3 regions of the Cellulosimicrobium sp. BMG9.23 genome follow, and region 3 is predicted to be linked to each of the others. Evidence: riboswitches for the same ligand, from Rfam matches in the RefSeq annotation. Region 3 holds a riboswitch; each other region holds the start of a gene.
The links. A riboswitch is a leader RNA that binds a small molecule or an ion and turns the genes downstream of it on or off. The one in region 3 is predicted to bind thiamine pyrophosphate.
Positions count from the first base shown of each region.

Region 1 (9,346 bases), on a different contig from region 3:
GCAGCTCAGCCCGGTGACGTACGGGGTCGACGGTGAGGGCCGGGTCGTGGTGTCGACGTACCCGGAGCGCGCGAAGGCCGCGAACCTGCGTCGTCGGCCGCAGGCGTCGCTCCTGTCGCTCGGTCCGGGATTCTCCGACCCGTGGGTCCAGGTGGACGGGACCGCCGAGGTGATCGAGCTGCCCGACGCGGTCGAGCCGCTCGTCGACTACTACCGCGCGATCTCGGGCGAGCACCCGGACTGGGACGAGTACCGCGCGGCGATGGTCGCGCAGGGCAAGTGCCTCGTCCGGGTGACGATCATCCGCTGGGGCCCGGTCGCGACGGGCGGGTTCCCGGCCCGCCTCGCCGACCGCTGACAGCGGGCCTCAGAAGAGCACCTGCTCCACGCCGCCGCCCGCGAGGTCGAGCGCGCCGCCGTCGACCGGCATGCCGGCGAGCGCCCCTCCGGCCGCCGACGGGGCGGCCGGGCGGGCGAGGCTGCCGCGGGGGTACGCGCCGTCGACGGGCGGCTCGGCGGCACCGAGCCCGCCGAGCTCGCCGCTCCGGTAGCGACCCTCGACGCCCGACGGGCCGCGGTGGCCCGAGACGGCGAAGCCCCGCGTCTCGAGCATCGGGCGCACACGGTCCCACAACCAGGACCGGTAGGCCTTGGACGCGTACGTGCCGCGGTCGTAGACCCGTTCGTACCCGGGGACGAGGCGGGGGTGCTCGCGCGCGAGCCAGGACATGAACCACTCCCGCGTCCCGGGCTTGAGGTGCAGCGGCAGCACGGTCACCCCGGTGGCACCCGCGTCCTTCACCGCGTCGAGGAGGTCGGTGAGCGCGCGCGTGGAGTCCGTGAGCCACGGCAGCACGGGGGCGACCATGACACCGCAGGGCAGCCCTGCCTCGCGGATCGTGCGGATCAGGTCGAGGCGTGCGCGAGGGCTCGGCGTGCCGGGCTCGACGGACGCCTGCAGCTCGGGGTCGAGCAGCGCGAGCGACACCCCGACCCCGACCTCGACGCGCGACGCCGCGTCGACGAGCAGCGGCAGGTCGCGGCGCAGGAGCGTGCCCTTGGTGAGGATCGACAGCGGCGTGCCGGAGTCCGCGAGCGCTGAGACGATCCCCGGCATGAGCCGGTACCGGCCCTCCGCGCGCTGGTACGGGTCGGTGTTCGTCCCGAGCGCGACGGGCTCGTGCGTCCACGTCCGCTTGGCCAGCTCGGCGCGCAGCACGTCGTCGACGTTGACCTTGACGACGACCTCGCGGTCGAAGTCGTCGCCCGCGTCGAGGTCGAGGTACTGGTGCGTCGGGCGTGCGAAGCAGTTGTGGCTCACGACGCCGGCCGCGACGAAGTCGCGCGTCCCCGTCGTGATGTCGACGAGCTCGACGAGGTCGTCAGCGCCGCCGAGCGCCTCCAGCGACTCGACGCGCAGGGCGTCACCGCTGGTGACGTCCCGCCCGAGGAGGGGCGAGGCGCCGGAATCCTCGTCCGCCGCAGCCGTGGCGGCGAGCTCCCGCAAGCCGCTCCGTCCCGGGCCGACGAGGACGTCCCCGAGCGCGAGGTGGGCGTGGTGGCCCGCTCCTGCGACCACGTGGCGCCAGCCCCGTTCGGTGAGGAACCGGTGGTCACCGCTCGCGACCAGACGCGTCCCGTCGGCGAGCGTCACGCGATAGGCGCGCTTGCGCGTGGTCCAGCGGTCGAGCACGCGGGTGCGGACGTACCGGCGGTAGGCGCCGTGCGCCTGGGTGCCGACGATCTCGTCGCCCACCTGGAGCTCGCCGACGGGCCGCTGCGTCCCGTCGGCGAGGAGCACGGGGGTCTGCGGGCTCAGGCAGTACGAGCAGGCGTGGCTGCAGCCGCGGTACGGGTTGACCGTCCAGCGGAACGGCATGCGCGACATCGCGGGCACCTTGGACAGTGCGCTCTTGGCGGTGACCTCGTGGAACGTGATCCCGGCGAACTCGGGCGTGCGGACGCTGCGCACCAGCCCGGCGCGCTCCAGCCCCGGGAGCGCGCCGTCGTCCGCGCCGATCGCCTGTCCGTCCCATCGCACCTCGCCATTCGAACAGGTGTTCGACGCGCGTGTCAAGAAGTGTTCCCGCAGGGTCGTGGCGAGCCGAGATCGTGAGACGGGGATTGTCCGCGGGCGGACGAGCCCCTAGGGTCGGCCCGAACGCCCCCGGGGAGCGCACGAGCGCTGAGAGTGCCGGCCGGACCTCCGTGTCCCACCGGCAGACCCGTGGAACCTGATCTGGTTCGTACCAGCGAAGGGAGCAGGGCCGACGTCACCGTCCCCTACGCCCGCACGCGCCCGCACGCGTCGGCACGGCCGCGCAGCCGGGCACCGTGCGCGCGCAGGTGCGGGACGCGTCGTCGTGCACCCGTCGCGGCCCGACGAAGGGACCCGCATGACCGAGCCCACCGCCCGACCCGCAGCCCGACCTGCCGGACGAACCGCCGAACGAACCGGCACGCCCCCGCCAGGGACGTCCCGACGGCGCCGCGGCCTGACGCTCCACGAGACCGTGCTCGTCGCTGTTCTCGGCGTCGTGTTCGGCTTCGTCTATTGGGCGTTCGTCCAGCTCTGGGCGCCGCTCCAGCTCGCGATGGGCCCGCTCGCCGACCTCGCCGCGAACGTGCTCGCCGGTGCCTGGATCGTCGTCGGACCGCTCGCGACGTACATCGTGCGCAAGCCGGGCGTCGGGATCCTCACCGAGACGCTCGCTGCGCTCGTCGAGGTCGTGTTCCTCGCCTCGCCCGCGGGGCCCCTCCTGCTGCTCGTCGGGCTCGTGCAGGGCGCGGGAGCCGAGCTGCCCTTCGCCCTCACGCGCTACCGCCGCTACGGCTGGTGGGTCTTCGTCACGTCCGGCGTGAGCGCGGCCCTCGTCACGTACGCGTTCAACGCGGTCCGGTTCGGGTGGCTCGGCCAGGACTACGCGATGCTCCGGCTCGGCATCCAGGTCGTGTCGTGCGTGCTGCTGTGCGGGATCGCCGCGCGCCTGCTCGGCGACGCGCTCGCGCGCACCGGTGCCCTCGACGCGTTCGCGATCGGGGCGCGCCGTGGCTGAGGCCGGACCGCGCCCCGCGGCGCCGGCGGCCGTGCGGACCCGGCGCCTGACCGTCAGCGTCGGTCACGACGACCTCCCCGTGCTCGACGGCGTGAGCGTGGACGTCCCCGAGGGGAGCGGGCTGCTCGTCGTCGGACCGTCCGGGTGCGGCAAGTCGACGCTGCTGCGCGTGCTCACCGGGGTCGTCCCGCACACGCTGCCCGGCCACGTGACCGGCGACGTGGAGGTCGTCGGCCACGACCCCCGCGAGGTCGCCGTGGCGCGCCTCGCCGCGGACGTCGGTCTCGTGCAGCAGAGCCCCGGCGACCAGCTGTGCCTCGGCGGCGTCGAGGACGAGCTGCGCTTCGCGCTCGAGAACCGGGCCGCCGACCCGGCCACGATCGACGACCGGTCCGCGCAGGCCCTCGCCGCGGCGGGGGCCACGCACCTGCGAGCGCGGTCGACGAGCGCGCTGTCCGGCGGGGAGGCGCAGCGCGTCGCGCTCGCCGCCGCGCTCGTCACCGACCCCGCGGTGCTCGTCCTGGACGAGCCCACCGCGCTCCTCGACCCCGCGGGAGCACGCGAGATCGGATCGCTCGTCGCCCGGATCGCGGGCGTTCCGGGTGTGCCATGGCCCGACGGCGCGGCGCACCCCGGGCCGTCCGGCCCGGCTCCGCAGCGGCGCACCGTGGTGGTCGTGGAGCACCGCCTCGACGAGCTCGGCGGCCTGCCCGACGCCACGCTCGTGCTCGACGACGGGGGGCGCGTCGTCGCGCACGGCCCCACCGGCGTCGTGCTGCGCGAGCACGCGCAGCGGCTCGTGGAGCTCGGCTGCTGGCTCCCTCTCGACGTGCTGCTCGAGGCGGCCGGTGCACCCGGACCGCTCGGCTCCGACCGCACCGACGCGTGGCTCGTCGACCTCGCCTCCTCGTCACCCATCGCCCCGTCACCCACTGCCCCGTCCCTCGACCGCCCAGCACGCGTCGCGCTCGGTGCGCGCTCGTTCACGGTGACACGGTCGAGGGCGCCGGTCGTGCGCGACGTCGACCTCGACCTGCACGCCGGCGAGGTGCTCGCCGTCGTCGGACCCAACGGGAGCGGGAAGTCCACGCTGCTGCGGGGGCTCGCCGGGCTGGAACCGCGCTCCGGCACGCTGACGGTGGCCGGGACGGCGCCCGTCGCGATGGTCTTCCAGGATCCCGAGCACCAGCTCCTCGCGCGGACCGTCCGCGACGAGGTCGCGTGGTCGCCACGCCTCGCGGGCGTCGCCGACCTCGACGAGCGCGTCGCGCGGACGCTCGCGGCGTACGGGCTCACCCACCTCGCCGATTCGAACCCGTTCCGCCTCTCGGGCGGCGAGCAGCGGCGGCTGTCCCTCGCGACCGCGACCGTGCTCGATCCCCCGGTCCTGCTCGCGGACGAACCGACCTTCGGGCTCGACCGCGCCCAGGCCGACGCGACCGCCCGGGTCCTGCGAGACCTCGCGGACCGCGGGGGCGCCGTCGCGCTCGTCACGCACGACCTGACCCTCGTCGCGCGGGTCGCGGACCGGGTGGCCGTCGTCGTCGACGGCCGGATCGTCGCGACGCGGGAGACCGCGGACGCGCTCGCTGACGACGCGCTGTGCGCCGGTGCACGTCTCGCCCGGCCGCCGCTGCTCGAGTGGTGGGCGCGCTCGGGCCAGGTCCAGGGGGTCGGGATGCGCGCGCTCGTCCGTGCGCTCGACGAGGCGCTCGTCACCCGGTCGGGAACCGGCCGCGACGACCGTGTCCCGGCGGTGCACGGATGAGCCCGCTCGCGCGGTGGAACCCGACCGTCAAGCTCGCGACCGTGCTGGTGCTGTCGACCGCGGCGCTGCTCGTGACGGACCCCGTGACGCCCGCGATCGGCTACGTCCTCGCCCTCGCCGCGCTCCTGGTGCTCGGGCGGGTGCCGCTGCGCGCCGTCGCCCTGGGCCACGTGCCGTTCCTCGTGTTCGCGACGAGCCTGCTCGTGGTCAACGTCCTGACGCGCCCCGGCGGCGACGCGGTCGTCGTGGGCCCCGTCACCGTCGGTGCGACCGGGCTGACGATCGGTGCCTCGCTCGCGCTGCGCACGCTGTTCGTCGGCGTCCTGTCCCTGACGCTCGTGCTGACGACGGAACCCGTGCGCCTCATGACGAGCCTGCACCAGCACGCCCGGCTGCCCGCCACGTGGACGTTCGCCGTGCTCGCGGCGCACCGGCTGCTGGAGGAGCTTCCCGGCACGTGGCACACCATCCGGTGCGCGCAGGCGGTCCGGGACCCGCGCCGCGCCGCGGGGTATCTCCCACGCTCGCCGCGCGCGCTGGGCACGGCGGCCTTCGCGCTGCTCGTCGGCGCGATCCGACGGTCCGAACGGCTCGCGATCGCCCTCGAGTCGCGCGGGCTCGGGGCCGGGCCGCGCACGACCTCCCGCCCGGTCGCGCTCGGCTCGCGCGACGTGCTCGCGGCCGTGGCGGTCCTCGCAGCGGCCGCGGGCGTCGTCGTGCTCGGCGCGCGCGTCGGCTGGCTGACCGGGCTCGGCGCGCTCACCGGATGACGCGTGCCCCGCGGCCCGGACCCCGGGGCGCGAGGATCAGGCTCCCGGCACGACCCGGGGCCAGAGATCCTCGGCAGGCGGCGCCCACGACGCGGCGTCGGCGTCGACCTGCTCGCCCGACCGGATGTCCTTGACCTGGTCGGGTCGCGGCTCGCCCGCGTCGTCGAGCTGCCCGGCCGCGGGGAACCACACGAACGGGATGCCGCGGCGGTCGGCGAACCGGATCTGCTTGCCGAACTTCGCCGCGCTCGGCGCCACCTCGACGGGGATGCCGCGCGCCCGGAGCGCCGTGGCCACCGCGTCCGACGCCGGACGGGACTCCTCGCTCGTCACGGCCACCACGACGGCGCTCGGCACCGAGCGCGTCGCGCGCACCAGCCCCGCCGACAGCAGGCGCGAGACGAGCCGCGAGACGCCGATCGACAGCCCGACGCCCGGGTACGTCGTCGCGCCGTCGGACGCGAGGGTGTCGTAGCGGCCGCCGGAGCAGATCGAGCCGAGCTGCTCGTGCCCCACGAGCACGGTCTCGTACACGGAGCCCGTGTAGTAGTCGAGGCCGCGGGCGATCTTGAGGTCCGCGACGACGACGCCGGGAGCGCGTACGCTCGCCGCCTCGATGATGGCGGCCAGCTCGCCCAGCCCGGTCTCCATGAGCTCGCTCGTCACGCCACGCTCGGCCGCGAGCGCCCGCACGCGGTCGACCACGGTCGTGTCCGTGCCGCTGATGGCGGCGAGGGCCAGGCACGCGTCCGCCTGCTCGGGCGTCGCGCCGGCCTCCGCGACGAGGAGGCCGGCGACCTTCTCGGGGCCGATCTTGTCGAGCTTGTCGATCTGGCGCAGCACGTCGTCTACGGAGTCGAGCCCGAGCCCGCGGTAGAAGCCCTCGGCGACGCGCCGGTTGTTGACGAGCACGCGCACCTCGGGGACCCCGAGCTCGCGCAGCGCGCCGAGCGCCTCCGCCATGACGAGCGGGAGCTCGACCTCGAAGTGGTACGGCAGCTCGCCGGCACCGACGACGTCGATGTCCGCCTGCGTGAACTCACGGAACCGCCCGTCCTGGGGGCGTTCCCCGCGCCAGACCTTCTGGATCTGGTACCGCTTGAAGGGGAACGCCAGGTGCCCCGCGTTCTCGAGCACGTAGCGGGCGAACGGGACGGTCAGGTCGAAGTGGAGGCCGAGCTGCTTCTCGGGCCGACCGGTGCGGCCCTCGTCGCCCTCCCCCGCCTCCTCCTGGAGCCGGCGCAGGACGTAGACCTCCTTCGACGTCTCCCCCTTGCGCAGGAGCTGGTCGAGCGGCTCCACCGCGCGCGTCTCGACCCCCGCGAAGCCGTGCAGCTCGAACGTGCGGCGCAGCACGTCGAGGACGTGCTGCTCGACGATCCGTCCGTCGGGCAGCCATTCGGGGAATCCGGAGAGGGGTGTGGGCCTGGCCATGGGACCTGATCCTTCCAGACGTCAGCCCTGGGCGAGGAACGGGTTGGTCGCGAGCTCTCGGGCGACGGTCGTCGCGGGACCGTGGCCCGGCAGCACGTCCCAGCGCGCGTCCAGGCGCCCGACGACGTCCCGCAGCGTCCGCGACATCGTCGCCCCGTCGCCGCCGGGCAGGTCCGTGCGCCCGACTGACCCCGCGAACAGGACGTCGCCGCTCAGCACGAGACCGGCCCCCGGTCGGCCGAGCAGGCAGAGCGTGGAGCCCTCGGTGTGCCCGGGCGCCCCCACGGCGCTCAGGACGAGGTCGCCGAGGCGCAGTGCGTGCGCGTGGCCGGCGTCGGCCTCGAACGCCTGCACGTCGGTCGGCTCCCGGTAGTCGCCCGGGCCCGCCCCGGCGGCACGCAGCGCCTCGCCGAGCGGCCCCGAGACCAGCGCCGCTCCCGTGGCGCCCGGTCCGGCGGAGGCCGCGGGCCGTCGCTCGAGCGTGCCGAACGGGTCCGCCAGCCGGTACGCGTCCGCGGCGTGGAGGACGAGCGGCACGCCGAAGCGCTCGCACAGCTCCGCGGCGTCCCACGTGTGGTCGACGTGGCCGTGGGTCGCGAGGACGGCACGCGGGACGAGACCGCGGCGCTCGACCGACGCCGTGACCGCCTCCGCGACGCCCGCACCCGCGTCGACGACGACGCAGTCACCGCCGGGTGCGCTGACGAGCGCGCAGTTCGTCCCGAAGACCGGCGCGACGACCACCGCGACGTCGAGCCGTCCGTGGGGAGCGCCCCCGTCGGGGCCGCCTGCGCCGTCGTCGTCCGCCGTCGTCCTGTCGTGTCCCGTCCGTCCGTCCACGGCCCGAGGCTAGCGTCCCGACCTGCCGCCGCCGCGACCGCGAGCGGCGAGGTCGATACCGGACCGTGACCTGAGGCGCGAGAATCCGCGGGGCTCCGGCGGCCGCGGTGCCTAGACTGTCCCGTACCGACCGTGGGCGCACCGTGGTCGACCGCGCGCGCCGTCACGGCGGACGACGAAGGAGCTGGGGTGTCGACGAAGAGCAAGCAGCGCGAGCAGGCGCGCCGCCGCCAGGAGAAGTGGGAGCGGCACCAGGCGCAGCTGCGGGCACGACGTCAGCGCCGATGGTCGATCGTCGGCGTCGTCCTGGCCCTCCTCGTCATCGGCGTCGTGGTCTGGTGGGCGCTGTCGGCGGCCCAGGACCCCGGGACGGACCCCGCCGCGGAGCCTGACGCCACCACCGGCAGCACGTCGAGCAGCACCGGTGAGCACACCCTGCCGCCCGCGTCCGCGGCCGAGGGGCGCGAATGGACCTCGACGCTCACGACGAGCGCCGGCGACATCACCCTCTCCCTCGACGGCGCCGCCGCACCGCAGGCGGTGGCGAGCTTCGTCGCGCTCGCCGACTCCGGGTACTTCGACGACACGTCGTGCCACCGGCTGACCACCTCGGGGATCTACGTGCTGCAGTGCGGCGACCCCACCGGCACCGGCACCGGCGACCCGGGGTACATGTTCGGCCCCGTCGAGAACGCCCCGACCGACGACGTCTACCCCGCGGGCACCGTCGCCATGGCGCGCCAGGGCGGCAACGGCGAGTCGATGGGCTCCCAGTTCTTCCTCGTCTACGAGGACTCGACCATCCCGGCCGACGCCGCGGGTGGTTACACCGTGTTCGGCACCATCACATCCGGTCTGGACGTCGTCCAGGCAGTCGCTGACGCGGGGACCGCGGACGGGGCCGGCGACGGCTCCCCCGCGACCCCGGTCACCATCGAAGGAGTTGAGACCCAGTGAGCGATCCCGCGAACAACGAGGCGAGCACGCCGGTGACGGAGCCCGCAGAGGCGGACGCGACCGGACGGGTCGAGGCGACCGAGACGGAGTCGACGCAGTCGGAGACGACCCCGACCGAGGCGACCGAGGCCGTCCCGGTCGAGGCGCCCGCGGACGCACCGGTGGACACCGAGTCGGCAGAGCCCGTGGCCGAGGAGACGGCAGAGGAGTCGCCCGAGCCCGCCGCCGCGGAGCCGGCCGAAGAGCCTGCAGAGCCCGCCGCCGCGGAGCCGGCCGAAGAGCCTGCAGAGCCCGCGGCCGAAGAGCCGGCAGAGCCCGCGGCCGAGGCTGAGTCGGGCGAGACGGACCAGGACGAGACCGACGGGGATGACACCGACTCGGGGGTGACCGCCGAGGACGCTGCCCCGGCCCCGGTCGAGCCGAGCCCTGCTGACCGCCCGGCCCCGCGCCCGGTGCCGCGCCCCAAGCCGTCCGCCGTCCCGCACCCGCCGCGCCGGCCCGCTCCGTCGGGTACCGCCCCG
Region 1 is NZ_JBZGBZ010000008.1:185,941-195,286, forward strand. Features, by position in the region: gene AC4H2G_RS15545 (PPOX class F420-dependent oxidoreductase) at 1-358, shown strand, start outside; gene AC4H2G_RS15550 (Rv2578c family radical SAM protein) at 368-2,041, opposite strand; TPP riboswitch at 2,159-2,280, shown strand; gene AC4H2G_RS15555 (ECF transporter S component) at 2,397-3,056, shown strand; gene AC4H2G_RS15560 (ABC transporter ATP-binding protein) at 3,049-4,824, shown strand; gene AC4H2G_RS15565 (energy-coupling factor transporter transmembrane component T family protein) at 4,821-5,594, shown strand; gene hisS (histidine--tRNA ligase) at 5,631-7,028, opposite strand; gene AC4H2G_RS15575 (MBL fold metallo-hydrolase) at 7,050-7,868, opposite strand; gene AC4H2G_RS15580 (peptidylprolyl isomerase) at 8,058-8,825, shown strand; gene AC4H2G_RS15585 (DUF349 domain-containing protein) at 8,822-9,346, shown strand, end outside.
Region 1: another riboswitch for thiamine pyrophosphate. It lies ahead of AC4H2G_RS15555 (ECF transporter S component); the one in region 3 lies ahead of AC4H2G_RS17180 (TenA family protein).

Region 2 (9,346 bases), on a different contig from region 3:
GTCCCAGACGTAGGCGCCCTCGCCCCGCACGAGCACGCGCTGCGGCGGGCCGAACGTGTCCATCACGGCGTGCGAGTAGCGCTCGGTCCACTCCTGCACCGAGCCAGGGGTCGTGTCGAGGACGCCTCCCGTGGCGGTGACGGCGGTCGCGTCCGTCGCGAGCGTCGAGCCGTCGTGCGTCATGCGGCACTCCCTGTCACGGGGTCGGGGACGACCATGGTCCCGTTCCCCTGCGTCGTGAACACCTCGATGAGGAGCGAGTGGGGTACGCGCCCGTCGATGACGGTCGCCGCGGAGACCCCGCCCTCGACGGCGCGCAGGCACGCCTCCATCTTCGGCACCATGCCCGACTCGAGGGACGGCAGGAGCACCGCGAGCTCCGACCGCGTGATCTGCGCGACGAGCGAGCCCTTGTCCGGCCACGAGGTGTAGAGCCCTTCGACGTCCGTGAGGACGACGAGCTTCTTCGCACCGAGCGCGACCGCGAGCGCCGCCGCTGCGGTGTCCGCGTTGACGTTGAGCACCTGGGTCGGGTCCTCGAGGTCGGGCGCGATGGTCGACACGACGGGGATGCGCCCCGCGTCGAGCAGGTCCTGCACCGCGGACGGGTGCACCTCGACGACGTCGCCCACGAGGCCGACGTCGACGGGCTCGCCGTCGACCGTGGCGTGCCGGCGCTGCGCCTGCAGCAGGCCGCCGTCCTCGCCCGAGAGCCCGACGGCGTACGGGCCGTGGGCGTTGATCAGCCCGACGAGCTCGCGCGACACCTGGCCCGTGAGGACCATGCGCACGACGTCCATCGCCTCGGGCGTCGTGACGCGCAGCCCGCCGCGGAACTCCGACTCGATGCCGAGCCGGCCGAGCATCGCGGAGATCTGCGGCCCGCCGCCGTGCACGACCACGGGGTGCAGCCCGACGCGGCGCAGGAACACCATGTCCTCGGCGAACGCCGCCTTGAGCCGGTCGTCGACCATCGCGTTGCCGCCGTACTTCACGACGACGAGCGCGCCGGCGTACTCCTCCAGCCACGGGAGCGCCTCGACGAGCACCTCCGCCTTCTGGTCGGGGCGCAGGTCCGTCCGCGTGTCGAAGACGGGGTCGGCGGGCACCAGCCCCGGCGTGGCCGCCGTCGCCGGTTCGGTCATGATCTCGCTGGTCTGGTCGCTCATGAGGAGTACGCGCTGTTCTCGTGGACGTAGTCGTGCGTGAGGTCGTTGGTCCAGACGGTCGCGGTCGCGGAGCCGGCGTGCAGGTCGACCTCGACGCGCACCTCGCGGTCGGCGGCGAGGTCGACGAGCTCGCGCGGCTCGCCGACGCCCCCCGCGCGGCACACCTGGACGCCGTTCACCGACACGTCGAGCGCGAGCGCGTCGAAGGGCGCGACGTCCTCGGGCACCGTGCCCACGGCGGAGACGATGCGGCCCCAGTTCGGGTCGTTGCCGAAGATCGCGGTCTTGAACAGGTTCGAGCGCGTGACCGCGCGGGCGACCGCGACGGCCGCGTCCTCGTCGGAAGCGTTCACGACCGTGACGGCGACGTCGTGGCTCGCGCCCTCGGCGTCGGCGACGAGCTGGCGCGCGAGCGAGGCGCACGCCTCGGTGAGCGCGTCCGTCAGCTCGTCGAGCGTCACGGCGACGCCCGACGCCCCGGAGGCGAGGAGGATCACGGTGTCATTGGTGGACATGCAGCCGTCGGAGTCGACCCGGTCGAACGTCGTCCGGGTCGCGGCGCGCAGCGCGGCGTCGGCAGTCTCGGCGTCGACGACGGCGTCCGTCGTGAGGACCGAGAGCATCGTCGCGAGCCCCGGCGCCAGCATGCCCGCCCCCTTGGCCATGCCGCCGACCGACCAGGTCGCGCCGCCGTCGAGCGAGCCGGGCGCCGCCCCCTCCCGCACGACCTCGACCGTCTTGGGCACGGTGTCCGTCGTCATGATCGCGAGCGCGGCGTCGCTCCCGCCCGTGGCCGCCGAGGACGGGTCGTCGAGCGCGACGGCCGCCGCGTCGACCCCGGCGAGCAGCTCCGGCATGGGCAGCCGCACGCCGATGAGGCCCGTCGAGCACACGAGGACGTCGCCCGCGGACGTGGACAGCACGTCGGCGACGTGCTCGGCCGTGCGGTGCGTGTCGGCGAAGCCCTCGGGCCCGGTGCACGCGTTGGCGCCGCCCGAGTTGAGCACGACGGCGGTCGCGCGCCCGTCGCTCACGGCCTGGCGCGTCCATGCCACGGGAGCGGCGAACACGCGGTTGGTCGTGAGGACGGCGGCCGCGACGTCGAGCGGGCCGTCGTTGACGACGAGCGCGACGTCCTGCGCGCCGGTCGACTTGAGCCCGGCGGCGACGCCGGCGGCCCGAAAACCCTGGGGCGACGTGACGGTCACGGGGCCACTCCCTCGGTGGTGAGGCCCGCCGTCTGCGGCAGGCCGAGCGCGATGTTCATGGACTGCACCGCGGCGCCCGCGGTGCCCTTGACGAGGTTGTCGATCGCGGTGACGGTCACGACGCGGCCCGCGGCGTGGTCGACCGTGACCTGGAGAAGTGCCGTGTTGGCACCGAGCGTCATCGCCGTGCTCGGCCACTGCCCCGCGGGCAGGACCTGCACGAACGGCTCCCCCACGTACGCGTCGTCCCACGCCTGGCGCACCCGCGCGTCGATCTCCGCGGGACCGAGGTCTGCGACGTCGCGAGACAGCGGCGCCGAGACCGTCGCGAGGATCCCGCGCGCCATCGGCACGAGCGTCGGCGTGAACGAGACCCGCACCGCCGGTGCACCCGCGGCGCGCAGGTTCTGCACGATCTCCGGGACGTGCCGGTGGCTCCCGCCCACGGCGTACGGCTGGGCGGACCCGAGCCCTTCCGACGCGAGCAGGTGCGGCTTGAGCGACTTCCCGGCACCTGAGTACCCGACCGCCAGCACGGCGACCACGTCGGCCGCGTCGACGAGACCCGCCGCGACGCCGGGCTGGAGACCGAGAGTCACCGCGGTGACGTTGCAGCCCGGCACGGCGATCCGTCGTGCACCGGCGAGCCGCTCGCGCTGGCGGGTCTCCGTGGCGCCCGCGCCGGGGTCCTGCGTGAGCAGGAGCTCGGGGAGCCCGTAGGGCCACGTGCCGGCGTGCTCCGAGCCGTAGAACTGCTCCCAGTCCGTCGCGGACTCCAGCCGGTGGTCCGCACCCAGGTCGAGGACGAGCACGTCGTCGGGCAGCAGCGCCGCGATCTCACCCGACGCGCCGTGCGGCAGCGCGAGCACGACGACGTCGTGTCCCACCAGGTGCTCGACGGTCGTCGGCAGCAGCACACGGTCGGCGAGGGATCGCAGGTGCGGCTGGTGCGCCCCGAGGAGCGTGCCCGCGTTGCTGTGCGCCGTCACGGCGCCGATCTCCACGTCAGGGTGCCCGGCGAGCAGCCGGAGCATCTCCCCGCCCGCGTACCCGGACGCGCCGGCGACCGCCACTGTGATCGTCATATGCATCACTATACATAGTTATACATCGCGGCGTGTGCTCGCTGGCGCGCTCACGGTTGCGTCCGCGGAGGGGTCGCGCCGTGCGCTCGGGCCGACGGGCTCTGGTTGCGCCCGCGGAGGGGTCGCACCGTGCGCTCGGGCTGGCGCGCCGTCACCGTGGTCTGCCGCCTCACCTTCTCGCGCGCGCTTCTACGCCCTTCGCACACGGTCCGCCCCCACCGCTCGTCCCGACCGTCACCGTTTCGACGACACCACGGCGCGGCGGCGCGGCGGCGCGGCGGCGCGGCATGCGACATGCGACATGCGACATGCGGCGTCTGGCGTGTGGCGTGTGGCGTGTGGCAAGACAAGGGTGAGACGACGCCGGGCGGGGCGGGTGATGTGCGAAGGGCGTCAGAGCCGCGCTCCCAGAACGTGAGCCGGCGGACCGGGGTGACGGCGCGGCAGCCCGAGCACGTCAGCCGCCCCGCCCACCCCACCCGACCACAAGACCCGCCACGAGACCCGACCACGAGACCCAACCACCCGACCGACAACGCCGCGCCCCGCCTAGGCTGCTCCTATGCATGCGATCGTGGCCCGCGAGGCGGGTGGCCCTGACGTCCTGGAGCACCGCGAGCTGCCCGACCCGACGCCGGGACCGGGGCAGCTCCTCGTCCGCACGGCGGTCGCGGGCGTCAACTTCATCGACACGTACAGGCGCGCGGGCGTGTACGCGATGGAGTACCCGCACGTCGTGGGTAGTGAGGGCGCCGGCCACGTGGTGGCGGTCGGGGACGGGGTCGAGGACTTCGCCGTCGGCGACCGGGTCGTGTGGACCGAGGCTCCCGGCTCGTACGCGGACCTCGTGGTCGTCGCGGCGCGCGAGGCGCTGCACGTGCCCGACGCCGTGTCGCTCGAGGACGCGACCGCCGTCGCGCTCCAGGGCCTCACCGCGCACTACCTGTGCACGTCGTCGTACCCGATCCGTCCTGGCGACCGCGTCCTCGTGCACGCGGGCGCCGGCGGGGTCGGGCTGCTGCTCACACAGATGGTCGTGGCGCGCGGCGGGCACGTGATCTCGACGGTCTCGACGCCCGAGAAGGCCGAGCTCGCGCGCGGCGCGGGCGCGGAGCACGTGATCGAGTACACGGCGCTCGGGGACCTGTCGCACGACCTTCCCGAGATCGTGCGCGGGCTCACGGGCGGCGAGGGTGTCGCCGCCGTGTACGACTCCGTCGGCAGGGACACGTTCGACGCGTCGCTCGCGTCGCTGCACCGCCGCGGGACGCTCGTGCTGTTCGGCGGGTCCTCCGGCCAGGTGCCGGCGTTCGACCCGCAGCGGCTCAACGCCGCGGGGTCGGTCTTCCTCACGCGCCCCAAGCTCTCCGACCACACGGCGACGCGGACCGAGCTCGTCGAGCGTGCGACGGAGGTGCTCGGCGCCGTCGCGGGCGGCACCCTGGACGTGCGCGTCGGCGCCACGTTCCCGCTCGCCGAGGCAGCCGAGGCGCACCGCGCGCTCGAGGGGCGTGCCACGACCGGCAAGGTGCTGCTCGTGCCCGACGCCGCGGCGTCCGGCACTCCGGGCCGTCCGGCATGAGCTGGGACTGGGTCCCGGCGCGGCCCGGCGAGGAGGACGGGTCCGACGGCGGCACCTCCCCCGCGCTGCGCCGGGCCGTGACGGTGCTCGCCGTCCTGTTCACCGGGGTGCTCGTCGTCTACTACCTGACGATCGGTGTCCGGCAGGGCGACGACCGGTGCGTCGCCGAGCGGCCGGACGGGGTCGCCGCGAGCCAGGTCGACTCGCAGTGGCGGTGGTGGCCGCCCGGCACGGAGTGCGTCTACCCGACCGGGACCGAGGTCGCGCGCGCCTGAGACCCGGCGCTGCCCGCGCCGTGTCCGTCGACCGGTCCGCTGGCCGGCACGGCGACCGGCACGTCGACCGGTTCGGCGACCGGCGACGTCGCGTGCAGGTGGTCGACGGGCCCGCGGCCGGTCCCGACCTGCAGCGCCGCCCCCGCGCGCAGCGCGCCGGTGAGCCACTCCTTGGCGTCACGCGCGGCCTCCGGCCAGCCCGCGCGCTGCGGGCGCAGCGCCGCGAGCGCCGCGGAGAGCGAGCACCCGGTGCCGTGCGTGTGCGGCGTGTCGACGCGGTCGGCGTCGAACGTCGTCACCCGACCCACGCCGCCCTCGGCCGAGCCGGGCTCCACGAGCGCGTCGGGCGACGTCGCGCCGGTGAGGTGGCCGCCCTTGAGCAGGACCGCAGTCCCGCTCGCCGCGACGAACGCGCGCGCCTGGTCGAGCGCCTCGTCCCACGTCGTCCCGACCGGCGTCCCGGCGAGGACGGCGAGCTCGGGCAGGTTCGGCGTCACGACGTCGGCGCGCGCCGCGAGGTCGCGCACACCCTGCTCGGCGCCGGCGTCGAGGAGCCGGTGGCCGGAGGTCGCGACCATGACCGGGTCGAGCACGACGTACGGCGCCCGCTCGCCGCGAGACCGTCGCGACGCGGCCAGGTCGTCGAGCCACGCGACGATCTCCTGCGCGTTCGCGGCGTCCGCCACCATGCCGATCTTCACCGCGTCGATCACGACGTCGTCGGAGACCGCGTCGAGCTGCTCCCGGAGGAAGGCCGGCCCGGGGACGTGCACGGACCGCACGCCGTGGGTGTTCTGCGCGACGAGCGCGGTCGTCACCGCCATGCCGTACGCGCCGTGCGCGCAGAACGCCTTGAGGTCGGCCTGGATGCCCGCGCCGCCGGTCGGGTCGGTCCCGGCGATCGACAGGACGCGCGGCCGCGAGGGCCCGGGCGACCCGCCCGCGCGAGGTCCGGGTGCGCCGTCGGGCACGGGTGCGGTGCCGGGCGGGGTGCCGGGCGTGGTGGAGGCGAGCGTCATCGCGGACATCCCTTCGCTGGTACGAGCCAGAGCAGGTTCGACGGGTGTGATCTCAGCCCCGCTGCGGGGCACCCCGTGTCGTTCGCGTCATCCTAAGCCTGTCGAACAACTATCCGCGGCGGTCGAGTAGGCGTAGCAGGAGCTGGGTCTGGGACACATTCACCAACGCACCGTGGGCGGTGAGCCTGGCCTCTTGCTCGTGAAGTGCTTGTGTGCCGCGGACCTCGACACGGTGCAGTCGTGCGAGAGCGCCCGCGAAGGGACGCCGGTCGCGACGACGAACAGCAACGCGTTGACGTGCTCGTGTGACCAGTGCTCGCAGCATGGGCGCCCGCCGTGGGTGTGGGCGGAGATGACGAGGTTGCGGGTGCGCGTCCAAGGTGGTTTCGGTCAGGTCGGACGGGTACGAGCGTCGGGCGGACGTTCACGCGGAGCTGATCCTCTCGTGACCAGGGAGGACACACCGACTTGTGGCGGTGGGCACGGATAGCGTGCTCGTCGTGGCTCGGCATACGACGTTCCAGCTGATGGCTGACCCCACCGTGGAACAAGCGCGTGCCCTGGCCCGGCACGAGGGTGGCGCCCGGTTCGCATTCAACCAGGGCCTGCGGCTGCACCTGGACGCCCGCAACGCCTCAAGGAGGGCTGCCGCGACGATCACGGCCGACGACGACGGCGCGGTGAAGGTGCCGTGGACCGGGTTTGATCTGATCAACACGTTCAACGCGTGGAAGAAGTCCGAGGACGCTGGCCGCCGGTTCATCGTCGACGCAGCCGGTGAGACCGATGTCGAGGTGACGGGCCTTGCCTGGCGCACGCACGTATCCGCGCAGGTGTTCGAAGAAGCCGTCGTCGACCTCGGCGGGGCCCTGAAGGCGTGGACCGACTCCCGGCGCGGCAAGCGCGCAGGTCGGGCGGTCGGCCACCCCAGGTTCAAGAAGAAGAACCCCGAGCGCGGCTCGTTCCGGATACGCAACAAGGTCTCCAGGACGAAGGCCAGCGAGCGGGCCACGATCCGCCTCGGGGAGAACGGCCCCCGCTCGGTGACCCTGCCCGGCATCGGCACCATCAAGGTGCACGACGACACCCGCCGGCTGCGCCGCATGCTGAACAAGGGGCGGGCGCGCATCCTGTTCGCGACCCTCTCGCGCCGTGGCGGGAGGTGGCGGATCTCGCTGAACGTCAAGGCGTGCGACCTGCACCCCGTCGCCCGCCATCAGCAGCGCGACGACGCCGACCGCGGTGGGTGGGTCGGTGTGGACCGCGGCCTGCACGCACCCGTCGTCGCCGCAACCAGCGACGGCGAAGAGATGTTCCGCGTCGACGTGGCACCGAGAGCCCTGCGAGCGGCGCAGCCGGTCACCCGGCGGTTGAGCAAGGCCGTTTCCCGCAAGGTCAAAGGCTCCGCGAACCGGCGGGCTGCCGTGCGCCGGCTCGCACGTCATCACGAGCGGGTCCGTGCCCGCCGACACCACTTCCTGCACCAGGTCACCAACACGTTGGTCCAGACCCACGACCGGCTCGTCATCGAAGACCTGAACATCCACGGGATGCTCGCCAACCACCACCTCGCCGCCGCCATCGCGGACGCGGCCTGGGGCGAGCTCGCGCGCCAGATCACCTACAAGGCGTCCTGGCGTGGTGGGCGAGTCCTGATCGCGGACCGGTGGTTCCCGTCGTCGAAGACCTGCTCCGCGTGCGGAGATGTCAAGACCGCGCTCACCCTCGCCGACCGCGTCTTCGGCTGCGAGATCTGCGGGCTGACGATCGATCGTGACCTGAACGCCGCGGTCAACCTCGCCACCTGGGGCGAGCGCAACTTCTCCCAGGTCCTGGACCCCGAAGCACGAGGCCAGGTCACCAACGCCCACCGACGGGAAGGCTCTGGCCGACGCACACGCGCCGACGAAACCAGCCCGAATGACGTGGGAACCCGCACCGCCACAGCGGCATAGGGACGTCCGAGAAGGACGCTGCCGACACCCTCACCGAGGTTGCTCGACAGGCTTTAGACTGCGGGCGTGACCCTGCGCCTCGCCCTGCTCGCGTCCGGTACAGGCACCACCGCGGCAGCGTTGATGGACGCGTGCCGCACCGGGGACGTCGCCGGCGACGTCGTCGTCCTGATAGGGAACAACAGCGGCGCTCCCGTGCTGGCGCGGGCGTCGGAGCGCGGGGTGCCGACACGGCACCTGTCCGCGGTGACACACCCGGACGCAGGTGACCTCGACCGTGCCGTGCTCGAGACCCTGCGGGCGCACGGTGCCACCCACGTGGTGCTGACCGGGTACATGAAGAAGCTCGGTCCGCTCACGCTCGCTGCGTTCGACGGGCGTGTGCTCAACACCCACCCCGCCCTGCTCCCGGCGTTCGGCGGACAGGGGATGTACGGCGACCGGGTGCACCGCGCCGTCCTCGACGCGGGCGTGACGGTCACCGGCGCGAGCGTGCACGTCGTGACGGCGCGGTACGACGAAGGGCCGGTGCTGGCCCGGACCGAGGTGAGCGTCGCACCGGACGACACCGTCGAGACGCTGGGGGCGCGCGTCAGGGCGGCGGAGAAGACGCTCCTCGTCGAGACGCTCGCCGCCCTGTGAGATCGCGGACCTGCTCGCTGGCGGGTCCGGCGCACTCCCTCACTCCTGGTGGATCGCCTCGCCCGCGATCTCGAGCGACACCTTCTTGCCGACGAGGATCCCGCCGGTCTCGAGGATCACGTTCCACACGAGCCCGTAGGCCTCGCGGTCGAACTCGCCCGTGGCGTGGAAGCCGAAGATGTCGCGGCCGTACGGGTCGCGACGCGCGCCCCCGTAGCGCATCGTCAGGTCGATCGGGTGCGTGACGTCGCGGATCGTCAGCAGCCCGCTCACGATGAAGTGCCCGGCCTCGGCCGGTGCGACGCGGTCGGCGGCGACGGTCGCCCGCTCCGGCGACCGGTTGCGCAGCCGTGCCCAGGCGAGGATGGCGTCGTCCTGGCTCCCCTGCCAGCGGACGCCCGTGCTGCGGAA
Region 2 is NZ_JBZGBZ010000010.1:216,338-225,683, reverse strand. Features, by position in the region: gene AC4H2G_RS18715 (acetylornithine transaminase) at 1-183, opposite strand, end outside; gene argB (acetylglutamate kinase) at 180-1,145, opposite strand; gene argJ (bifunctional glutamate N-acetyltransferase/amino-acid acetyltransferase ArgJ) at 1,166-2,377, opposite strand; gene argC (N-acetyl-gamma-glutamyl-phosphate reductase) at 2,374-3,468, opposite strand; gene AC4H2G_RS18695 (quinone oxidoreductase family protein) at 4,025-5,044, shown strand; gene AC4H2G_RS18690 (hypothetical protein) at 5,041-5,319, shown strand; gene thiD (bifunctional hydroxymethylpyrimidine kinase/phosphomethylpyrimidine kinase) at 5,286-6,338, opposite strand; TPP riboswitch at 6,330-6,424, opposite strand; gene AC4H2G_RS18680 (RNA-guided endonuclease TnpB family protein) at 6,866-8,293, shown strand; gene purN (phosphoribosylglycinamide formyltransferase) at 8,360-8,935, shown strand; gene AC4H2G_RS18670 (YceI family protein) at 8,975-9,346, opposite strand, start outside.
Region 2: another riboswitch for thiamine pyrophosphate. It lies ahead of thiD (bifunctional hydroxymethylpyrimidine kinase/phosphomethylpyrimidine kinase); the one in region 3 lies ahead of AC4H2G_RS17180 (TenA family protein).

Region 3 (9,346 bases):
CAGGTCTCGAACCTGTTCGTCTACGACGCGGACGGGAACCCGGTGCGCGACGTCCAGGTGTTCGACGACCGCGGCCGTCCGGTGCGGACCGTCGGCGTCGACGCCGCGTACCAGTCCTGGGCCGTCCCCGACGTCGACGGGTCGTGGTACTTCCAGCCGACGCTGTCGACCGACGGTCGCGAGCGGTGGAACGTGTACCCGCTGCGTGCGGTCGCCGAGGAGGACGTCGAGTACGCCGAGGACGACGGGCGGCCGGTCCCCGCGACCGGTACCCGGACACGCGACATGCCGTGGCCGTTCCTCAAGGCGCCCACCGAGATCCCGGCGACCGAGTCGCCCGACGCACCGGGTACCGACGCCCCGGGGACCGAGGGCCCGGCGACCGACACCCCGGGGACCGACGCCCCGGGGACCGACGCCCCGGGGACCGAGGGCCCGGCGACCGACGCCCCGGCGGGCGTCGTCCTGCCCCCGACGGCGACGCCCACGCCGGTCGTCGAGGCCGTCGGCTGAGCCTGCCGAACCCCGGGTTGCGCGGCGATCAGCCGGCTGATGCCCGCGTAACCCGGGGTTCGGCACGTCAGGTTCCGCACGATTTCGACCGCGGCGACCGATCTGGGCGGTCCGGCGTGCGCGGGATCACGCCCGTCAGGCGGACGTCCGGGCTCGCGTGGTCCGGGAGCAGTAATACTCTGGAACCATGCCTCAGAATGACCTGACCTCGGTCAGCCGTGCCCAGACCGCTTCGCCGCGGCCCCGCAAGGTGCCGCGCGTCGTCGTGCTCGGTGGCGGATCCGTCGGTCTGTACGCCGCGCGGCGCCTGCGCAAGAAGCTCGGTCGCCGCGAGGCGGCGATCGTCGTCGTCGACCCGCGCCCGTACATGACCTACGCGCCCTTCCTCCCCGAGGCTGCGGCCGGGTCGATCGACGCGCGCGACGTCGTCGCACCGCACCGCCGCGCGCTCAAGGGCGTGGACGTCCTGCAGGGCAAGGTCGTCGGGATCGACCACGGGAACCGCAGCGTGACGATCCGCCCGGAGGAGGGCGACGACTACTCGGTCACGTACGACCACCTGATCGTCGGCCTCGGCTCCGTCTCGCGCACGCTGCCCATCCCGGGTCTCGCGGAGAACGCGATCGGCTTCAAGAACGTGGAGGAGGCCATCGCGGTCCGCAACCACGTCATCAACCGGATGGACGTCGCGTCGTCCACGTGGGACGCCGAGCTGCGTCGCCGCATGCTGACGTTCACGTTCGTCGGCGGTGGGTTCGCGGGCGTCGAGGCGATCGCGGAGATCGAGGACATGGCGCGGCACGCGACGCGCGGCTACGCGACGATCGAGGAGCGCGACCTGCGCTTCGTGATGATCGAGGGCGCGGGCCGCATCCTGCCGGAGCTGAGCGAGCCCATGGCGGAGTACGCGCTCGAGGAGATGAAGAAGCGCGGCATCGAGTTCCACCTCAACACGTTCCTGTCCTCGTGCGTCGACGGCCACGTCGTCACGTCGACGGGCGTGGAGTTCGACTCGGACACGATCGTGTGGACCGCGGGCGTCAAGGCGAACCCGGTCATCAAGGAGGCCTCGGACCTCCCCGTCGACAAGCTGGGCCGCGTCATGGTCCTCCCGACCCTGCAGGTCGCGGACGCCGAGGGCGAGGTCGTGCCGAACGCCTGGGCCGCGGGCGACTGCGCCGCGGTGCCCGACGTGCTCAACCCGGGCAAGTTCTGCCCCCCGAACGCCCAGCACGCGATCCGTGAGGCGACGCGCCTCGCGGACAACCTCGCGCTCGAGCTGCACAGCGAGCCGCCGGTCGAGTACCGCCACAAGAACGTCGGTACGGTCGCGTCGCTCGGCTTGTACAAGGGTGTCGCGGAGCTGTTCGGCGTGTTCAAGCTGCGCGGCGTGCTCGCGTGGCTCATGCACCGCGCGTACCACGTCATGGCGATGCCGACGGGCAACCGCAAGATCCGCATCTTTATCGGCTGGATGGGCCAGTTCCTCATGGGTCGCGAGCTCGTGTCGCTCGGCTCGCTGCACGACCCGCGCGCCGAGTTCCGCACCGCGTCCGTGCCGCCGAAGAAGGACGGCGAGCCCGTGAAGCAGTCCGCGCAGGGTTCCGCCGCCGCGGCCGAGTCGGGTGCGGGGACGATCGACTCGGACTCCAGGACGCCGGCGGCCAAGGCCTCCTGACCGGTCCCGGGCGAGCCCCGGCACCCTGCCCGACGACGAGGGGCGAGCCGCGCGTGCGGCTCGCCCCTCGTCGCGCACCGGGTAGATTCGGGGCGCGCCCCCATGGCCCAACTGGCAGAGGCGGCCGGCTTAAACCCGGCATGTTCCGGGTTCGAGTCCCGGTGGGGGCACCCTCAGGAGAGGCCAGTCGGCCCGTCCGGCTCCGCGGGCGGCGCGGCCTCCTGGCCGAGGACCACGACGTTGCCGTCGGGGTCCTGCACGCGTGCGACGCGCTCGCCCCAGGGCTGGTCCGCCGGCGGCTGCACGACCGTCACCCCCGCGGCGGCGAGGTGCTCGACGGCGCGGTCGCAGTCGTCGACGTACACCCACAGCGTCGCGCCGCCGCGGACGTCCGCCTCGTCGGCGAGGCCGATCCCGAGCGGGGACCCGCCCACGTGCACGTTCACGTACACGGGCGTGCCGTCGTCGGGGAACGCGTACTCCACCGTGCCCCGCAGGAGGTCGCGGTAGAAGCCGAGGGACCGCTCGACGTCGGCCACCGTGAGGATCGGGAAGAGGCTCCGGAACATGCGTCCATGGTCGACCCGGAGGGGCGCTCCCGCGCGGCGGGATGCTCCCGCGCCGCAGGCGAGGGGCCTGCTAGGGTGCCGACGAACCACGCGGGGTGTCCCGCCCGGGCGAGTCCCGGGTCGAGGGACTGAGACGAGCGGTGAGGCCGCCCGGACCCGTCGAACCTGATCTCGCTAGCACGAGCGGAGGAACGTGGGCATGACGACGTCTGCCATCACCACCCTGACCACCCCCACCATCGAGGGCGCCGGCGTTCTCGTCGCGGACGAGGAGGGCGGCTTCACCGCCGGCCTCGGCCGCCGGTACGCGCACCTGTTCGCCGAGTTCTACGACCACCCGTTCCTCGCCGGGCTCCGGGACGGCACGGTCGAGCCGGCCGCCATCCGGCACTACGTGGGCCAGGACCACCAGTACCTGACGGCCTACCTGCGCTGCTACGGGCTCGGCATGGCGCTCGCCCCCGACCGTGCGTGGGCGGCGTGGTTCCACGGCAAGGCGGGCTTCCTGCTCGACGACGAGTCCCACGCCCACCACGCGATGTGCGACTTCCTGGGCGTGCGCTACGAGGACGCGCAGGTCTCGCGGCTCGCGCCGAGCGCGCAGGCGTACGTCGACCACATGCTCGCCGCGGGTCGCGACTCCCTCGGCGTGCTGCTCGCCGCGCTGCTCCCGTGCCCGTGGACGTACATCTGGTCGGCGCGGCGCTTCTGGCTCGACGAGCGCGCGACGACGCCGGGTGCGATCGCCGCCGACCACCCGCTCGCGGGGTGGTGGGAGTTCTACGCGGCGGAGCGCACCGAGGACGTGCTCGCCGACCTGCGGGCGCGCCTCGACGCCCTGGCCGCCGACGCCGGGGAGGCAGAGCGCGCCCGCATGGAGCGCGCGTTCGAGCTGAGCTGCCGGCACGAGATCCGGTTCTGGCAGATGGCGCACACGCTCGAGGACTGGTGAGCCTTACGCCGACAGCAGATCCGCGCCCCGGCCCGGCGACGACCGGACCGGGGCGCGGGTAGCGTGACCGGCATGGACGGACAGGCGGTCGCGACCGGGCACGCAGCCACGTCACGGCCGGGGGCGACGCGGCGTGCCGAGCCGCTCCTGCGCCACGTGATGGGCGGGATCCTGCGTCGCGCGCGGCTCGCGCAGGGGCGCACGCTCGTCGACGTCGCCACCGCGGCGCGGGTCTCGACGGCGTACCTGTCGGAGGTCGAGCGCGGGCGCAAGGAGGCGTCGTCGGAGGTCCTCGCGGCCGTGTGCGCGGCGCTCGGCATCCGGCTCGTCGACCTCGTCGCGCGGACGGGAGAGGAGCTGCGTCCCGTCGGTCCGGTGCTGGTCCTGTCGTCCGCCGGGGCGAGACCGCCGGAGCGCGCCGTCCTGGCGACGCGAGCGCGCGGCGAGCGGCCCGGTCGCGCCGTGTCCGCACGCGTCGCGCGGCACCGGTCCCTCCTCGCGGCCTGACCCCGGCCGCCGAGGTCGGCGCGGCCCCGTGTCGCTGCCCCCCGGGGTGCACCGGACGGGGCTACGTTCGATCCATGACCGAGCCGCCCGTCCTCCAGGATCTCGTCGACGACGCCGCGTTCCTGTCCCACGAGCACCAGCTGCACCTCGCAGACCTCTACGGAGACGACGCGTGGCACGCCGACCTGTCGACGGGCACGTTCACCTTCACGTCGACCACCGGCGTCACCACCGAGTGCCGGCTGCAGCTCCTCGGGACGTCCGCCTCCGGACCCGGGACGTGGCTGTGGGCCTGGCAGAACGTCAACGGCTTCCCCGACGCGGTCCTCGTGGCCGCGGAGAAGACGCGGGGTACCGGCCTGCCGGAGACGACGACCGCCGAGCTCTCGCTGTCCGGGGAGCTGCCGCACCGGCTCACCCTCGCGGCCAAGACGACGACGGGGTCGTTCGCGCACTACAGCGCGCCGGTCCGGAGCGGCACGCGCGCCTGGTTCCTCCTCGAGCACCCGACGCTCGAGCTGCCCCCGCCGACCGTGCCGCGCGTCGTGCGCTCGCTGAGCGAGGGGCTGCTGACCGTGACGGTCGCCGACCACCGCCGGGCGGTGCTCGCCTACGCGGACGGCAGGGGGCTCGCCGTCGAGCCGGGCGACGACGGGTCGGTCGCGCTCGTCGTCCCGGGCGGTGCGGTGACCGTGGCGTTCGACGACTCCGCCCGGATCACGCAGATCCAGGCGACGGCGCGACCCGCCGGCGAGCCCGCTGCCGAGCCCACGGCCGCCGAGGCCGACGCCGCCGAGGAGCCCACGGCCGCCGAGGCCAGGGCAGTCCAGCCGGCTGCTGCGGAGCCCGCCGCCGTGGCCGAGACCTCGGCCGCGGCGGCGGGTTCCGGCACGCCGAGCGAGCCGCCGCGCCGGCGGTGGTTCCGCCGGCACGGCTGAGGGGATCAGCCCCAGGTCACGCTGCGCGAGTCGCCGAAGGCGCTGGTCTTGATCCAGACCTGGGCGCCCGGCATCCCGTAGTGGCACCACATGGGCGCGCGGGCGAAGTTGCCGTTCGCATCCGTCCGCAGCGGGTTGCCGTTGCGGTCGCGGTCGTAGGTGCGCGTCCCCTCGAACTGGTGCCCACCGCCCTCGCTCGTCCAGCACGACGCGGTGAACGACGTGTTGGGCTCGGCACCGGAGATCGACAGGTCGACGATCGCGCACGACGAGTGGATGCACGTGACGGAGGGGTAGTTCGATCCCTTGTACGCCTGGAGGACGGGCTCGGGCTTCTTGTCGGACGTCGCGCTCCGGCAGGTCTGGTTCGCCGCGCCCTCGGTCGGCGTGACGGTCACGCAGATCTCCCGGGTCTCCGAGTAGCCGACGCTCAGCGTCCCGGCCCCGGACGCGTTGTTGGAGCTCACGGCACCGGTGACCGACGTGGTGTACGGGCGACCGTTGTCCGACGTCGACCAGCTGTAGGTGATCGCACGGTCGCCACCGGTCACCGTCAGGGCCGGCGCGGGGATCGGTCCGTACGGGGTGGCCGAGGCGCTCGACGCGGGTCCCGGCTCGTTCGCGCCGTCGACACCGGCGACCGCGCGGACCTGGATCGTCGCCTCGCGGCCGTCGGTCAGGCCACCGACGACCTTGTCCCCGCCGAGGGCGGCCCAGCCGCCGCCCGCGTCGTACTGGTACCGGATCTCGTCGGCGCGCACGCCGCTGCCGGTCGCCGCGCCGAAGGAGAGCTGGACCTGCCCGTCCGACCCTGTGGCGCGTGCGCTGAGACCCGAGACGGCGCCGGGAGCGGCGAACGCGCGGACCGGGTTGGACGCGGGGGAGGACTCGGCGTCGCCGAACTTGTCGGTGGCCTTGTTGTGCGCCCGGACGCGGAACGTGTAGCCGGTGGTGTCGGCGGGCAGGCCGACGGTCGTGCTCGTCGCACCGCCGCCCGCGGTCACCTCCCGCACGACGGAACCGCCCTGGAGCACGTCGACCGTGTACTGCGAGATCGCGGCACCGTTCGGGTCGGGAGCGGTCCAGGAGACCTCCATCTGCGATGTCGCGCCGATCGACGCGCGTCGCGCGGTGGGCGCGGCGGGCGCGGCGGGCTTGCCCGCGGGGGTCTCGGACGCGGACGGCTCGCCCCACTCGGACGGGTCGGGGGCGCGGTTCTCGGCCTGGATCTGGACGGTGTAGGCCTGGCCGTTGGTCAGGCCCTCCCACGTGGTGGTGGTCTCGGTCAGGCACGTCTTGTCGGTCGCGCCGCCGGCGGGGGCCGGCGAGATGCGCAGGTTGACGCACTCGATCGCGGACCGGTCGGTGTAGGTCGCGTTCTTCCACGTGACGGTGAGGGACTCGTCGCCGAACTCGAGCGTGGGCGCGGCGGGCGGGTCGGGCTTCTCGTCGGGGCGCGCGACGGCCGAGGGTGGGGAGGCGGGTCCGTCGTCGACGGCGTTGGTCGCGAACACGGTGAACGTGTACTCGACGTCGTTCGTCAGCCCGTCCAGGGTGCAGGTGGTCGTCCCGCACTGCTTCTCGTACCCGTTCTGGGAGCGCACGGTGTAGCCGGTGATCTCGGCGCCGTTGTTGTTCGGCGGGTCCCAGGACAGCACGACGGTCTCGGAGCGGACCTCCTCGACCTGCGGGGTCGGCGGTGCCTCGGGCTTGCCGAGCACGGTGAGCTGGACGCGGCCCTCGACCTCGCGGTCGGGGTCCTTCGTCGCGTCCTGCACGCGGTAGCGCACGACCATGACCCCGACGAAGTCCTCGCGGGGCGTCACGACGACGGAGTCCCCACGGACGACGGGCGGAGTGCCCTGACCGGTCTCGATCACCGCGTCGAGCAGCGTGAGCGGGGTGTCGGGGAAGGGGTTGGAGTCGTTCGCCAGGACGTCGACCGTGGTCTCCTTGCCCTGGTGCGCGTCGGCGACGGCGTCGTCGTTCGCGCGCGCCAGCGGGCGGGTGGACGCCACCACCGTGAGACGCGCCCGCGTGGCGACGGGCGGGTTGTTCTCGTCGGACACGGTGATCGGGACCTCCACGACCGTGCCCTGGGGGACCTCGGGCGTGGCCTGGGCATGCAGCGTCGAACCCTCCACCGTGACGGTGATCCCCTGGCCCGGCGGCGACGCCTCGAACGACAGGGTGTCGCCGTCGGGGTCGGTCGCGAACCGGGCGAGGTCGGCGGACGCCTCCTCACCCGCCGCGACCTCGAGGGTCGCGTCGCGCAGCTCCGGCGGGAGGTTCTCCGGCGGCAGCACGGTGATCGGGAGCGTGAGCAGCGCGACGTTGCCGTCGGGGTCGTCCGGACCCGAACCGTCGGTGACCTCGAACGTGACCGACGCCGGGCCGTGGTACTCCGGGCTCGGGGTGTAGGTGATCTGCGTGACCGACGTGACCTCGCGCGAGCCCTCCGTGGCCTTGACCGTCTCCTCGGTCGTCAGGCGCGGCGTGCGGCCCTCGACCACCAGCACGTGCTCGGTGATGTCGATGTCGAGGGACTGACCGGCGACGACCTCGAGGGACGTACCCGGACGCAGCGTCGGGACCTGGTCGGTCAGGCCGGGGACCTTGACGAACGCCTTGGCGGTGAGACCGTCGACGTCGGTCACGGTGTAGGTGAGCACCTGCCGCTGCTCGGTGAGGGTCACGACGAGGTCGCCGTCCTCGCTCACGGTCGCGGTCTGCGCGTCGGTCGACACGTCGAGCTCCGTCGCGGCGCCGTCGGGGTCCTCGTCGTTGTCCAGCACGGGGACGACGACCTCGCTCTCGCCGAGGATCTCCTCGACCTGGACCGCGTCGTCGCGCGCGACGGGGGGCAGCAGGGGTGCGTCGGCGGCCACGTTCACGGTGATCGCGCCGGTGGCGCGCGCGCCGTAGGTGTCCTGGATGCCGTAGTAGAACGTGTAGGCGCCGTCGTCCGCCGGTGACGTGATGACGATGCGGTCGGCGACGACCTCGGCGTCCAGGCCGTGCTCGTCCTCGACGGCGGCCGGGACGAGGGCGACCTGGTCGCCGTCGGGGTCGGTGTCGTTGCGCAGCGCCGCGACCGAGACCGTCCGGTCGGGCCGGACCGTGATCTCGTCGTCGACGGCGACCGGGGCCTGGTTGGTCTCTGCCGGCCGGGAGATGCCGACGCGCACGGTCCCCGTCGCGGTCGCGCCGCGGGCGTCGAGCACCGAGTACGTGAACGTGTCGAGCCCGGTCGAGCTCTTCGACGCCGTGTACTCGAGGCTCCCGTCGACCACTCGTGCGGTGCCCTTGCTCGGCGCCGAGGCCACGCCCGTGACCTGGACCGAGTCGCCGTCGGGGTCGATCCCGAGGAGGGGGACGTCAACCCGCACGGCCGCGCCGGACAGGACGCGGGCCTCGATGTCGCGGGGCTGCGGCGGCTCGTTGTCCTCGTCGTCGCGGATGCGGATCGTGACCTGGGCGGAGTCCTCCTGGCCGTTGGCGTCGCGCACGCGGTAGATCGCGTGCGCGGTCCCGGCCTCGGACCCTGCCCGGAAGCGGAGGGTGTCCTCGGAGACGAACGCCTCGCCCAGCGTCGGGTCGACGTCCTGCTCGAGCTCGGGCTGTAGGAACAGCTCGAGACCGTCCGGGTGGGTGTCGTTCTTCAGCACGGGGATTGTCACGACGTCCCCCGTGTGCACCATGACCTCGTCGGCGACGGCGTTCGGCGGCTGCAGCTTCGTCGGCGCGGGCACGGCGACGACGCGCACCTGCCCGGTCGACGTCTGCGTCCCGTTCGAGACCGTGTACTCGACCGTCACCGGGCCGTCCAGGCGGCGGATCTCGGTGATCCGCAGCATCTGGTGGGCCAGCACGGCGACCGACACGCCCGCGTCGTCGGGCACCGTGACGGACTGCACCACGAGGACCCCGCCCGCCGGGTCGGTGTCGTTCGCGAGGACGTCGACGAGCGTCGTGCCGCCGGTGGGGAGCAGCGCGGTGTCGGCGACGACGATCGGCGGGCCGCTCGCGGCTTCCGAGGGCAGGACGTCGACGCGGACGAGGCCCGTCGTGACACCCGGACCGTCGGTCACCTGGTAGGTGAGGTCGTACGAGCCGGGCTCGTCCGCCACGAACGCGAAGGTCCCGGCGTCGAGGTTCGGCGTGACGAGCGCGCGGTCGTGCTCCGAGA
Region 3 is NZ_JBZGBZ010000009.1:218,101-227,446, reverse strand. Features, by position in the region: gene AC4H2G_RS17200 (serine/threonine-protein kinase) at 1-513, shown strand, start outside; gene AC4H2G_RS17195 (NAD(P)/FAD-dependent oxidoreductase) at 701-2,191, shown strand; tRNA gene AC4H2G_RS17190 (tRNA-Leu) at 2,288-2,361, shown strand; gene AC4H2G_RS17185 (VOC family protein) at 2,365-2,760, opposite strand; TPP riboswitch at 2,842-2,969, shown strand; gene AC4H2G_RS17180 (TenA family protein) at 2,960-3,712, shown strand; gene AC4H2G_RS17175 (helix-turn-helix domain-containing protein) at 3,785-4,219, shown strand; gene AC4H2G_RS17170 (DUF6882 domain-containing protein) at 4,294-5,157, shown strand; gene AC4H2G_RS17165 (Ig-like domain-containing protein) at 5,163-9,346, opposite strand, start outside.